DNA from 4 places in the Paenibacillus sp. CF095 genome. Region 1 is predicted to be linked to each of the others. Evidence: riboswitches for the same ligand, from Rfam matches in the RefSeq annotation. Region 1 holds a riboswitch; each other region holds the start of a gene.
The links. A riboswitch is a leader RNA that binds a small molecule or an ion and turns the genes downstream of it on or off. The one in region 1 is predicted to bind thiamine pyrophosphate.
Positions count from the first base shown of each region.

Region 1 (3,529 bases):
TAAACGACCCGGAGCTCAAGCAAATTTTGCAACAAGATGCGACATTATCACAACAGCAGCTTCAGGAGCTCGGTGGAGTGCTGTCTAAAGCGACTGTATAGGAGATAAAAAATGAACCCAATATTAGAACACATGACTGGTCTTAATACGCTGACCGATGACGTGATCGCAATGGATTTTTTGATGAACGCCAAGAGCGGCGTCAGAAACTACGCCATGGCTGTGACCGAATGTGCTACCCCCGAAATCAAACAAATTTTGATGAAACAGCTCGATGAAGCCATAGACTCTCATGAAAAGATATCAAATTACATGGTGCAGCATGGCTTATACCACCCTTACCATATTGCAGAGCAAATTCAGCTCGATCTGAAAAACATTCAGACTGCTATGAACATTCCGTCCTGACGCCCTTTTTGATTTTAGCCAGAGACTTCAGAGTATAAAATGCTCCTGTGTCAAGAATTTCAACAATGAAAAAAGGCGGATACACTCCGCCCTTTTTTTGGCATCGTCACGAAACACGCTTATACTAGCGTTCCTTTACGTAAATCTACTTATTTTCCATTCTGAGACTGATTACCCTTTGCAGCTCCACGACCGAGACCTTTAATCAACTACCAGTGAGCTCAAGCCTCCAGCCTCCATGACATCTCCCAAAAATCAAGTTCAAAGCGACTGCACATCACGAAAATATCTTCCATCCGTTGGTACGTTACCTCGCTACAGCCTTCTAATAGCTTATCCGTTAACGCGACAAGGGATTGGTTGTTGCTGTTGTATTCAGAGGAAGCATATCCTGTGATCCATTCTCCATAAAAGGGATGATCAGCTGCACCTGGCTTTTGGGAAAGAACTTGACCAATCTCTGCATAGCTCCATGAGCAGGCCAGAATGGATACAAGTACTTCTGCTATGCCGCCCGCATGGGAAACAGAGAGCATATAGTTAGTATACGCTGCATTCTTCAGTGCAGGTTTTACCTGAAAAACATGATCCTCTGTAATTCCTAATCGCTCCATATAAGAACGATGAATTTTCATTTCACCATTCAGGATGTTATCTACGTTTTTACTAAAAAACTGCATCAATTTGGGGTCGTGCGACTTGACAATACCTAGTGCAAATACACGGGCATAATCGTACAGGTACAAGTAGTCTTGCAGCAAATAATAACGAAATTGTTCAACCTGTAAAGAACCATCTCCGATCCCTTTAACAAAAGGATGCTCAAGGCATTCCTTCCACACAGGCTGTGCTGCCTGATATAGTCTCTCTGAAATAGTCAACATGTGTTCCTCCAATTCATAATGTACGTATTTAAAAACAAAAAAACGAAACATCCATAGGATGTTTCGCAGACAAATACACTAAAACAAGGGGGGCGCATGAGCTACCCAAGTACAGTGTTTCATCGTTGCATCCCTACGTTGGCATTATCCAAATCAGGTAAGGTCGGTTTAACACCCTCTCAGCCGGTTAAGGCTCCCTTGCAAACGGTTGTATGTAGTTGATTACTTTCTTATCCGCATAAAAAAAAACAACATTCATTTAGTATATCAAGGGCTGTTAAATATAGTCAAGGCAGATTGTATCCCCCTCATCAGCTTGAGAGACGTATTTAAACGACGGAAACCATCACAACAATGGTTGAGTTTTAGCTACTGTTATGATGGTTTCTATTCTTTGAACTACTGCCAATGATTTAATGCCCGAGTTTGTTCTTTCCGACAAAAGTGAGTATTCCGTACTGGGAAGTGTTTCTCCAGCTCTCATTGGTCGTATCATTCCACTTAGCTACGTTCTGTTTACCTCCGCCCTGATTGTCGTTAATTTGAAGATCGAAACCGAGAACATTTCCTGCTTTGGGCGTCAGTGAATGTAACTGGATTCGGGCTTCTACGAGATATCCTTTATTTGTTTTCTTCACAGCACTTACAAGGCGTCCGGGTGAGGCACCCCCTGCAAAGGTTCCTACATTGTCTGCACTGATTCTGAACTGGGCATCATCATATTGAAAATACGGTGTGCGCTGGTGATTCTCGTCCAGGAAAATCTCAACCGAATCCTGATCCCATGGGTTGATGCTATCTGTGATGATGTTTGGATCAGTGACGTCAATCAGCAGATATAGATACTCCCCTGACCACATTGCGCGAGCCACTGCCTCTGCACCTTCGGTCTCATTCAACCTTTTTACTTCAAATGGTACAGCCTTATTCCATAGGGCGTCTTTCTTCCCATCAATCTGAACAATCCCTTGCACAGCTTGTGCAGATTTGGGCATAGGGGCAAGCTGAATCACGCCGTATTTGCTTGTATCTTGTTCCTGAGATTGTGTTCGATCATTCCAGTATAGTGGATTATGAGGCTCTGTCCCACTTGCACCGCCATCAGTCACACGGATATCCAAGCCAACTTCATATTCTGAACCGGCTTGGATACCATCCCATGGAATGGACAATTCAACCTGATATCCAGCTTTTGTCTCGCGTACACGATATGAACGCCGCTCCGCGCCCTCAGCTTTGCCCGACCGCTTAATAATTACGTGTCGGTCATCTGCTTCATATGAGGTGGTCTTGCCATTATTGAGGTCAACAAAGAGTTCTACTCTGTCATTCACATCTGACTTCGCATCCTGAACATCCACGAGGATATACAGGTTACTTTGATCCCATAAGGTTCTGAAACTGGCTGATCCCGAAGAGTCACCCTTCAGTGGAGTAGACACCGCTTTGTTCCAGAGCGGATCTTGTGACTGTTTTTTGATATCCGGTTTACCCGAAAGTGAGACGGCTCTCTGTGTCAACACAGGCAAGCTGGATTCATCCACGAGTCCCCAGTATGCTTTTTTGGCCTTCAGGGCTGAATCAAACAGCATCGCCTGGTTGTTGTAAGACTTCTCATCTTGGAGTCCCCATAAGGTAACTGAAGAAATGTGATCTTTGTGTTTTTTGTACAAATCCAACAGTTCCTTATATCGATACGCCTGTTTTACCGCAACTTCATCCGACATCTCTTCACCAAATGGAATTCCGCTATCCACATCCAGTTCCGTGATCTGAATATCCAATCCAAGTTCGACGAACATGTTGATCGTTTTTTCAATTTCCTCGATGGGCGGGGATTCCAGGTTATAGTGGGATTGCAAACCCACACCATCGATGAGTCCCTTCTCTTTCAGTCGTTTGACCAACTGAAACATATGCTCTCTTTTCTCAGGGATTTCCGTGAAGTATTCGTTGTAGTATAATTTGGCATCCGGATCGGCTGCACGAGCGAATTCATAGGTTTTTTCAATGTAATCCGGACCGATTAGTTCATAAAAGGGACTTTTACGTAAACCGTTGGCATCACCATTGCTATCCGCAATCGCCTCGTTTACCACATCCCAGGCATAGATCTTACCTTTGTATCGGGTCATGACGGTTTCGACATAATCCTGAATCCGGGCAAGCAGTAATTCTCGACTCGCAGGGTTACCCTGAGGATCCGTGAACATCCACTCTGCAGCATCAATATGCCA
Region 1 is NZ_FMZN01000001.1:1,734,628-1,738,156, forward strand. Features, by position in the region: gene BLS69_RS07620 (hypothetical protein) at 1-101, shown strand, start outside; gene BLS69_RS07625 (spore coat protein) at 112-408, shown strand; gene tenA (thiaminase II) at 630-1,292, opposite strand; TPP riboswitch at 1,405-1,502, opposite strand; gene BLS69_RS07635 (endo-1,4-beta-xylanase) at 1,706-3,529, opposite strand, start outside.

Region 2 (3,529 bases), 400 kb from region 1:
CGTTACCTGAAGGACTACCCGCACGCGTTTCTTTTAATCTCCCATGACACGGAATTCATGAATGAAGTCGTAAATGTCATTTATCATTTGGAATTTGCCAAATTAACGAGATACGCAGCGAACTATAACAAGTTCCTCGAGATGGCTGATATGAATAAAGCCCAGCATATTGATGCATACGAGAAACAGCAAGAGTACATCAAGAAGCAGGAAGATTTCATTCAGCGTAACAAGGCACGTGCTTCAACTTCAGGTCGAGCGAAGAGTCGGGAGAAACAGCTGGACAGAATTGAACGTATTGATCGCCCAGATGAAGCGGCCAAACCAACGTTCAAATTCAAGGATGCCCGTGCGAGCAGTAAAACGGTCTTTGAGGGTATTGATTTTGAAATTGGATATACGTATCCTTTGCTGCCTAAGATGACAATGACAATCGAACGTGGTGAGAAAATTGCCATCGTAGGTTGTAATGGTGTGGGTAAATCGACGCTGTTGAAAACCATCCTGGGAAAAATATCTCCACTCAGTGGAAAGACTTTCTTAGGAGATTACCTCGAAACAGCCTATTTTGAGCAGGAGGTTCGTGCTGGGAATATCACGCCGATTGAGGATGTCTGGAATGAATTTTCACATTTGACCCAAAATGAGGTCCGAGGTCATCTCGCTCGCTGCGGGTTGAAAAATGAGCACATTACTCGTCCACTTAATATGCTGAGTGGTGGAGAACAAGCCAAGGTTCGTTTATGCAAACTCTTGATGCGTGAAAGCAATTGGATTCTATTCGATGAGCCGACGAACCATCTGGATGTCACAGCCAAAGCGGAGTTGCAGCGTGCTTTGAAAGAATTCAAGGGAACGGTGTTAGTGGTATCTCATGAACCTGATTTCTACGAGGGATGGGTCACCAAAACATGGAATGTCGAAGAATGGTCTGAGAAAAACTAAACGATTCAAGACAATGTTTAACAGAAATGACGGTGACAAAAAAAACCGTCTATGGTAACATAGGCTACAACTTCATATGAACACTAGGGGGGCCGCACGATGCGGCTGAGATGGAAGAATGCGATTCCGGACCCTTTGCACCTGATCTGGATCATACCAGCGTAGGGAAGTGGCGAGCGCGTTTCAGTGAATGACGTGAGCAAACGGCAATTCGAAAGAATTCAACCGTCTTGCTTAGTAAATTGAAACATGCAGTTGCGTGTATAACGTTATGGCTATAAGGTCTATAGCTTTATTGCACGAAATGAACTGTATGTATCAGTCAGTCATCTGGTCCTATAATTAATACGCAGCCACTCCCCTACGGGAGTGGCTTTTTTGTGTTTTCATAGCATTCAAGTCTGGAAGGAGATGAACAGTACGGTAATTTCTCATGAACATGTTCAAGAATCATTTGAATTGCATGTTGTATCTACGGGTGCAGGGGATCAGGCATCTTTTGTAAAAGCTGCAAAGGACGTTTGGCCTTTGGTGGACTATATTCACATACGAGAAAAACAACTCACATGGCAAGACAAGATCGGTTGGGCTCAAAGTCTGCGTAGCGTTGGCATTCCATCTTGCCGCATTGTTATCAATAGTTCAGAACTTCCTTCACAGAATGACATTTATGGCGGTGTACATTGGGGGCAAGATGCGATACGAAATTATAACCCTGCTGTTATAAGCAATGTGCAGCGCCTTCGTCTGGGTGTATCTGTTCATTCAATCGATGAGGCAAAAATCGCTGAAGAACGGGGAGCCGATTATCTTTTCTTCGGGCATGTCTACTCAACCAACAGTAAGCCTGATCTTGACCCCAGAGGATTACATGCTCTTGCTGAAGTGTGCAGGCGTGTCTCCATTCCTGTCATGGCGATTGGGGGTATCGGACCGGGAAACATTCACGCTATTCGCTCTGCAGGGGCACAGGGAGTCGCCGTGATCTCGAATGTATGGGCGAGCGAGTCACCGGATCGGGCGGCTGCATTATTAAGGCAGGCTATCGTTGCTACAGAAAGTCTGAGTCCCTGAATCAAGGAGATGAGAGGATGAAAGAGATCGTTATTGATAAACCGGATAAGTTTCATGCAGAAACGATTATTGTAGGTGGAGGCGTTGTTGGTTGTGCTATCGCTTATGAGCTTGCTTCCCGTGGACAGGATGTGCTGTTGCTGGAGCGTTCGGCGATTGCAGGAGGCACTTCTTGCGCGGCGGCTGGAATGCTGGCGGCAGGCAGTGAGGATTTTGCTCATCCTTTGATGGCTAAGCTTGCCAGACAGAGTAGACAGTTACTTATCGAGCAACAGGTGCTAATGGCTACACTCAGTGAGGTAGAGACTGGCCTGCAATGCCAGGGATTCCTAACTCCTTTTCGTTCATACAGTGAATTAAGTAGTTATAAGGACAATCGGAAGTCTGCGTTGTCTGCTTCTGCTGATGAGGTATGGTGGGATCGTTCCGTTGTGCAACAGGAGGCATCATGGCTTAACAGAGATACGTATGGAGCCTACTACAGACCTTACGAGAGTGAGATTCTTCCAGTCCATCTAACGAAGGCATATGCTGAATCCGCTCAAGCATTGGGAGCACGGGTTATGGAGGACATACAGGATATACGTGTGCAAGCAAACGAACATGGCGTGCAGGGAATCACCACATCGATCGGTGAGATGAGATGCAAACATGTCATTATAGCGGCTGGATTACAGAGTGAAGAGTTGATGAGACATGTGAATCTGAGCATGCCTGTGTGGTCGGTAAAAGGAGAAATAGCCGCCGTTCAGTTCTCAGATGAACATGCTGGGTACAGACCTGACAGAACGGTGTATGCAGAGGATATCTATATTGTTCCCAAAGCTAATGGCGAAGTTTGGCTCGGGGCAACCAGTCTGCCAGGCAGAACCGATCTGAACGTTTCTGTACAGGGTGTTCAGAAGCTGCTAACAGCGGCTACCCACTGGGTGCCTGGGATGAAAGAAGCACAATTTATACGAGCGTGGGCAGGCGTAAGACCGGCAACTCCAGATGGATTGCCTTATATAGGTGCTTGCAAGAGTATACCAGGGCTGTTCGCCGCCTTTGGGCATTACCGCAACGGTATCTTGCTTAGTGCGATAACAGGAAGGCTTATCGCTGAGTTGCTCGCTGGCAAAAGCTCAGAAGAACTCGGAATTGAGGCGCTGAGTCCGGAGCGATTGAACAGAAAGGGAGTGGTGCAGTGAATATCATCGTTAATGGTCAACGGATGGAGATTGAAGACAGATTGAATCGTGTGGATAAACTGCTTAAATCTTTTGATCTGCAAGTCAAGACTGTAGTTGTAGAGCTGAACAAGCATATTTTAACCCGTGAGTATCATGAAACGACGGCATTAAGAGAAGGCGATCGAATCGAGATTGTACATTTTGTAGGAGGCGGTTGATGATGTTGAACATTGGTAAATATACGTTTGAGTCCAGATTGTTGCTCGGAACAGGCAAGTTTTCGGATCTGGAAGTGCAAAGTCAGGCTGTGGAAGCATCTGAAACGGAAGTTTTAACCT
Region 2 is NZ_FMZN01000001.1:1,336,170-1,339,698, forward strand. Features, by position in the region: gene BLS69_RS05920 (ABC-F family ATP-binding cassette domain-containing protein) at 1-945, shown strand, start outside; TPP riboswitch at 1,021-1,130, shown strand; gene BLS69_RS05925 (thiamine phosphate synthase) at 1,324-2,019, shown strand; gene thiO (glycine oxidase ThiO) at 2,037-3,209, shown strand; gene thiS (sulfur carrier protein ThiS) at 3,206-3,409, shown strand; gene BLS69_RS05940 (thiazole synthase) at 3,412-3,529, shown strand, end outside.
Region 2: linked by a shared signal. The riboswitch ahead of BLS69_RS05925 (thiamine phosphate synthase) and the one ahead of tenA (thiaminase II) in region 1 are both predicted to bind thiamine pyrophosphate.

Region 3 (3,529 bases), on a different contig from region 1:
ACCCACTTAATTGATCAGCGAGATATGCCGAGATCATTCCATACAAAGACATGATCAGAACCATGCCAATCACCATAAAAAATGACATAGCCAGCACACCTAGAATCTTATTGGACTTGTCGAAGGGCATAGAAAATGCAATCTTTCTCGCCACAGGGCCAACAATGAAAGACTCCACCAGAAACGCGATGACAAAACATAATATGAATTGAAGCAGTATCTCAAGCGGGGACATTTTGCCGAGTAACCCACTGTGCCATAGATTGAAGAACATCATGACCAAGACCATTCCTGTACACATCATTAATCCGAAAATAATTTGTTCCTTCTTGCTTGTTGGCAATTCTCTCATCCTCTCTGTTTACCTTCGTAATTATAGAGATGAGGAAACCCACCACATAAGTGAACATTCTGTGAACAATTATAATTTTTCCAAATTAAAACCGGATTTGACAACCATGTAGTACAGCCCTATGATATCCCTTAAAATGGTAGAAAGATTCATAGTATAAGGAGGATTTGGATTATGAGTTTTCAAAAACGCATTGACCACGTCGGCATTGCTGTGCGTGATCTGGAGACCACGCTGCGTTTCTATACGGAGATTGTTGGTCTTGAATTGAAAGACCGGGTAACCCATACCAACGGCGTCATTCAGCTCGCCTTCCTTGGCTTCAATGGAAGTAATGAGACTGAGATTGAGTTAATTCAAGGTTACAGCGACAAGCTGCCTTCCGAAGGTACGGTACACCATTTTGCGATCCATGTAGATGATCTTGATTCTGAGTACAAACGCATCCAAGCCACCAAAGCCGTATTTATTGATGGAGAGATTATTACACTGCCTAACGGTTACCGCTATTTCTTCATCTATGGACCTGAAAAGGAATGGATTGAGTTCTTCCAGCGCTAAGAATTGGAGTTGATTTCATGAACATTTTAATTACCGGCGCAGCCGGGAAAATTGGCCGGGACTTGTCCCAACACTTGTCAGAAGCATATCACCTGCGACTAACGGATTTGAATATCGACAGACTGCATACGTATCAAGAAACCGACCATGAGATCATGACACTGGATGTGACAGACCCTGAAGCCTGTCAGCATGCTTGCGAAGGCATGGATGTGGTAGTACATCTGGCGGGAGACCCTTCCCCGAATGCCGGATTCTATGAATCGTTGTTGGACATCAATATCAAAGGTACATTTAATGTATTCCGTGCAGCTAAGGACCAAGGTGTGCAAAGAGTCATTCTGGCGAGCAGTGCACAGACGATTGAGGGGTATCCCATTGATGCTCAAGTCTATCCGGACATGCCAACACACCCACGGAATTTGTACGGGGTTAGCAAATGTTTTGGAGAATCGCTCGCTTCCTATTTTGCGTATACCGAAGGTTTACAAAGTGTAGCAATACGTATAGGTGCATATGATGATTTTCAACCGGACGGACCAGCGCTGGAAGCAAGGGATATGAGCGCGTATATTAGTCCGGCTGACTTGTGTGATTTGATGTTCAAAGCAATTACAGCTACCAATCTGGAGCCCTTCACCATACTGCATGGGATCTCGAATAATCGGTTTAAACGATTGAATCTGGAAACCACTCAGAAACAGGTAGGTTATGCCCCAAAATCCGATGCATTTGCACTCAGCCAGATTGCCTTATATGATTCGCCACGATAATTAATGAAAATAACACATCTAAACAGGCTGATATACATATGTATAACGGCCTGTTTGATAAGTTCATACGTGTCCCCATCCAGTTCCTGACTGGACACGTTCCACCCGCTGGCCTATAATTACACCTAGTAATGCCCGTAACTTCATAGTTTCCCAGGGGAGTCGGAATTGGCCGGCTGAGAGTGTATCCCACCAAGATACTAACCCTTAGACCTGATCTGGATCATGCCAGCGTAGGAATCGGAGTATATCGAAATGGCACAGCCCTATGGCTGAACGCCACCTCTCTAACGCCTGCACGCGTCCCGGAATACGGGACGCTTTTTTAATGTTCTTTTATATAGCCAGAGAGCTAAAAAAAGTGACGTTATTCAGATCTCAACTGGTATAAATCTGTTGATTTATGCAAGATGATTGGATATGAAGCCAAGGAGTACCCCGTGCCACTCGGCCGGACATATCGAAGGAGAGAATTACAGATGAAATGGCGTAGAACGATGGGATTGATGCTCTTATGCGTGCTTATGGTGACTGTAGCCGCATGTGGCGGCAAAGAAGCTGCCCCGGCAGAACAGAACAGCAACACAAATGCGGAAAGCAGTAACAAAGGTGACACTGCCGCCCTGAAAGATATTAAAGTGGTGCTCGACTGGACACCGAATACGAATCATACCGGCCTATATGCGGCTGTAGATCAAGGTTTTTACAAGGCTGAGGGCTTGAATGTAGAGATTGTACAACCAGGTGCCGGTGGCGCAGATACAATGGTTGCCTCGAATGAAGTGCCTTTTGGCGTAAGTTATCAGGAGAGTGTAACTCAAGCCCGCACACAGGGTGTTCCATTGGTCTCCATCGCAGCAGTTATTCAGCATAATACATCCGGGTTCGCTGCTCCGGCGGATCGGAATATCAAATCACCGAAAGATTTTGAAGGTAAAACCTATGGCGGTTGGGGTTCCCCAGTCGAAGAAGCCGTGATGCAATCCATTATGGAAGGCGACGGAGCCGATGTATCCAAAGTGAAAAACATTAATATGGGTGACGCTGACTTTTTCACCGCAGTGAAACGGGACATTGATTTCGCGTGGATTTTCTACGCCTGGACAGGTATTGAAGCCGAACTGCGCGGAGAACCGATCGACATGTTATATGTGAAGGATTATTCAGATGCATTGGATTACTACACACCTGTCCTTGTAACAAACGAGCAGACGATCCAAAACGACCCTGAGTTGGTGAAAGCATTCCTGAAAGCCACTTCAGAAGGGTATCAATATGCGATTGATCATCCCGAAGACGCAGCGAACATTCTGATCAAGGCCGTACCGGATCTAGATAAAGACTTGGTACTGGCAAGCCAGAAATGGCTTAGTCCAAAGTACACGGATGACGCCCCGCGCTGGGGTGAGCAAAAGCAGGAAGTATGGCAGAATTACACCGACTGGATGTTTAGCAAAAAACTGCTGGATGAACAGATCGACGTGAGCAAGGCATATACGAACGATTTTTTACCCCAATAAAATTTGCTTAAGTTTAACTTTTTTACACAAGAACGAAGAGTGCAGAACCCATCTGAAGAAGCGAAGCGCTCACCTTTATCCCCGGATTTCCTCCATTGAAATTCATTAAAGAAATCCGGGGATAACAGTGATCGTAAGAGGGTACTGCAATCGGAGTGATGAGTGTAAACCTGGTTCAATTCATGCAATTTATCACGAAAGGAAAAGTGATCTCTCATGGCAAGCACATTACTTAGCATTCAGGTTATTCCCAAAACGCCAAATGGCGAGAATTCTTACCCTTATGTAGATCGCGCCATTGAAGTTATTCAGCAATCCGGCCT
Region 3 is NZ_FMZN01000005.1:140,431-143,959, reverse strand. Features, by position in the region: gene BLS69_RS26830 (DUF2798 domain-containing protein) at 1-352, opposite strand, end outside; gene BLS69_RS26825 (VOC family protein) at 527-913, shown strand; gene BLS69_RS26820 (NAD-dependent epimerase/dehydratase family protein) at 931-1,686, shown strand; TPP riboswitch at 1,832-1,944, shown strand; gene BLS69_RS26815 (ABC transporter substrate-binding protein) at 2,166-3,206, shown strand; gene BLS69_RS26810 (thiamine-binding protein) at 3,423-3,529, shown strand, end outside.
Region 3: linked by a shared signal. The riboswitch ahead of BLS69_RS26815 (ABC transporter substrate-binding protein) and the one ahead of tenA (thiaminase II) in region 1 are both predicted to bind thiamine pyrophosphate.

Region 4 (3,529 bases), 2.6 Mb from region 1:
AGGATAAATACGGGGGACAGGGCAATCAGCGGTATGGTCTGACTGATCACGATGAAGGGATACAAGGCCTTTTCAATCGATCGGTTCATATGCATGCCTGTCGCTAGCGTAATTCCGGTCACTATGGATAATCCAAAACCTACGGCAACCTCCATAAAGGTTGCAGGCAGATGGATGGTCAACAGCAGATGACGATGCTCGACCAGTGAGCCTATGATGGCCGTGGGTGCAGGAATGATGAAGGAGGGCACCCATTCCATACGCACAATCACTTCCCAGATCGCCAGTGATAAGAACATGAGCATAATAAACAAACCATATTGGGAAAACGACCTCGAGAGCCACTTTGAACACCACGTCCAAACGCTAACCTCAGCTCTATCAATTTGCATGCAATTGTTCCTCCAGTTGTTGCCTCATCTGCACGAGAGCCAGTTCGTAGATCATGTCCGAATGCCTTGGGCGTGGTAAGGGAACCGTCATCTCCCGCAACTGCTGGCCTTGCCCCCCTGGAGTTAACAGAATGATACGGTCACTTAACAGCAGGGCTTCTTCGATGTCATGTGTAATGAACAGCACGGTTTGGCCAAAGCCCTCCCACAGCTCCAATAACCAGCGATGCATTTGTCGTTTGGTTAAGGCGTCGAGTGCACCGAAGGGTTCATCCAGCAACATGAGCTGCCCGCCTGTAAGCAAGGTACGCAGCAATGCCACCCGCTGCCGCATGCCGCCGGATAACTCATCTGGATAGGCCTGCTCATAACCGGACAAGCCGAACCTTGCCAATCCTGCGATGATATCGGCTCGTAGTTTGTCCTTGTCCTGTCGGCCTGGTGCCAGCTCGGCAGGCAGCATGCAGTTCTCCATGACGGTACGCCAGGATAACAGCAGGTCTTTCTGCGGCATATAGGCGACTCGTCCGAGCCGTTGTCCTTGCGGTACATCAGCAATATCGATGGTGCCGACGGTAGGCTCATGCAAGCCTGCGAGCAGCTTGAAAAGCGTGCTTTTACCTGATCCGCTTGAGCCGATGAGCGAGACAAATTCCCCTTGTTGAACCTGAAGCGACACATTGGAGAGTACGGGGGAATCCATTTTTTCCGGAAAAGCGAAGCTTATGTTGTGAATGGTTACATGGTTGGTCATCTGATCCTCACCCCCTTGATATCAGACTGCTGGAATAACAACGGCATCTTGTGCTTTGCAGAAGTAACATAAGAAAAACGTCTATCGACGTACTTTTCGAGAAGACAGACCGCGTTTAGCTGAAGTGGTTTTTACGATATCGATTGATTCAGCTTCGCTGAAAACTTATAAATCTACATAAAAAAGACCCACCCATTTCCGGAGAAATGAGTGGGTCTGTAAGTTAAATTCGCAATTTATCTTCACATACATTGAGAAAATTCCGCTTACTAAAAGGCCGCTCCACTTCCCTCCGCTGGTATGATCCAGATCAGGTTCAAAGGGTCCGAATAAGTCATATTCGTCTCAGCCGCAAGGCTCCCCTAGTGCAAAAGTTCAAGATATGCAGTTGTGTGTTCAGCATATATCACTTGAACATGAACTGTAAAGAGGCAGCATGATAACTGAACAATTTACCTCGGCTCAGGAACCCGATATAATAAGGATGGCCCGTATTGGCCGGATCACAAAATGCAGGTGGGATTGTTCTCCCTCCTAGGCAGAATGGGGACCCGAGTTGAAAACGTTCAAAAAAGTATATATTGAGATCACGAGTATCTGCAATCTGGCTTGCAGCTTCTGTCCGCAGACACAGCGTGCCAAAGGATTCATTGACCCTGAAGTCTTCAACAATATACTGGAACAAGTTAAACCACACACCAATCATATTTATCTACATGTCAAAGGCGAACCCTTGTTGCATCCCAAAATAGATCTGTTACTCGATTCCGCACATGAGAAGGGACTCAAGGTGAACATTACAACGAATGGTACACTGCTGCCCAAGACTCAGCATAAATTGCTTGGCAAACCGGCGCTGCGACAGATGAATTTCTCCCTGCACAGCTTCGATGGGCATGAAGGTTCAACCGACCGTGACGGATACCTGCGTCATATTTTGTCCTTTGTACACGAGGCCGTTAAGCACAATGTCATCATTTCATTCCGACTGTGGAATCTGACGCAGGATAACTTCACAAATGCTCAGATGAATCGAAATCGGGAGACCCTTGAAGTATTGGAACGTGAGTTCAATCTGGACTTCTGCATTGAGGAAAAAGTAGTTCCAGGCAGCGGGGTCAAAATTGCCCCGAATGTATACCTGAATCAGGACCATGAGTTCCAGTGGCCAAGTCTGGATGCACCTGAAGATGACGGCAAAGGCTTCTGCCATGCATTGCGTGGTCAGGCAGCTGTGCTTGTGGATGGAACGGTGGTTCCATGCTGTCTCGATGGCGAGGGTGTAATTAACCTGGGTAATGTGCACGAGAAGTCATTCTCGGAGATTATTGAGGGTGAGCGAGCGAACAATCTGGTATATGGCTTCTCCAGGCGGGAAGCTGTGGAAGAGTTGTGTCGAAAGTGCGGTTATCGTCAGAGATTCGGAGCCTGATATCTTATATCAGCAAGCCAGAAGACATTCAAGATCACACATTTGGAGATAAATGTTGTGGTCTTTCTTTGTTATCGGGGATTAAAGTTAGGGATACAAACGTTACAAATGAGCATACCTGAGGTTGATATCAGCATATTGCTTGAGGGACCTGGTATGCAAAAAATGCCGATATGACAGGGATTGTGCGATGTCATGATATATCTGATCTAATGATTATTCTAGTTACCTTCCTTATTTGGTAGGATTAGGTTGTGAGTTGGGCAGAGGTGCACCTCTGGCGAACTTCCAGTACAAGCCCAGACTTGTACACTACCAAAAAACGAGAGAATAAGGGAGGAATTAAGTTATGAAAAAAATATTGACGTTGTTGCTGTCCGCTGGTTTGGTTGCTTCTATATTTGGTGCCGTTCCGGCTGCGGCTGCACCTACCGTTGTAAATTCAACCATTGTGGTTCCAAAGGGCACGACCTATGACGGCCAAGGTAAAACATTTGTAGCCAATCCTTCCACACTGGGCGACGGATCTCAAGCTGAGGGTCAGAAACCAGTCTTCCGCCTGGAGGCAGGGGCCACACTCAAAAATGTAAATATTGGATCACCTGCTGCCGATGGTGTTCACTGTTATGGTAGCTGTAATATTTCGAATGTAGTCTGGGAGGACGTGGGCGAGGATGCTCTGACATTGAAGTCCGCCGGAACGGTTAACATTACCGGTGGGGCAGCGTACAAGGCCTATGATAAAGTGTTCCAGATGAATGCAGCTGGAACAATTAACATCAAAAACTTCCGTGCGGATGATATTGGCAAACTGGTTCGCCAAAATGGTGGAACTTCCTTTGCAGTTAACATGACGCTGGATAACTCCAACATTTCCAATGTGAAAGATTCGATTATGCGTACAGACAGCAGTACATCACAAGGCAAAATTACGAATACCCGTTATTCCAA
Region 4 is NZ_FMZN01000001.1:4,380,338-4,383,866, reverse strand. Features, by position in the region: gene BLS69_RS19315 (ABC transporter permease) at 1-392, opposite strand, end outside; gene BLS69_RS19310 (ABC transporter ATP-binding protein) at 382-1,146, opposite strand; TPP riboswitch at 1,417-1,520, opposite strand; gene BLS69_RS19305 (radical SAM/SPASM domain-containing protein) at 1,703-2,578, shown strand; gene BLS69_RS19300 (pectate lyase) at 2,928-3,529, shown strand, end outside.
Region 4: linked by a shared signal. The riboswitch ahead of BLS69_RS19310 (ABC transporter ATP-binding protein) and the one ahead of tenA (thiaminase II) in region 1 are both predicted to bind thiamine pyrophosphate.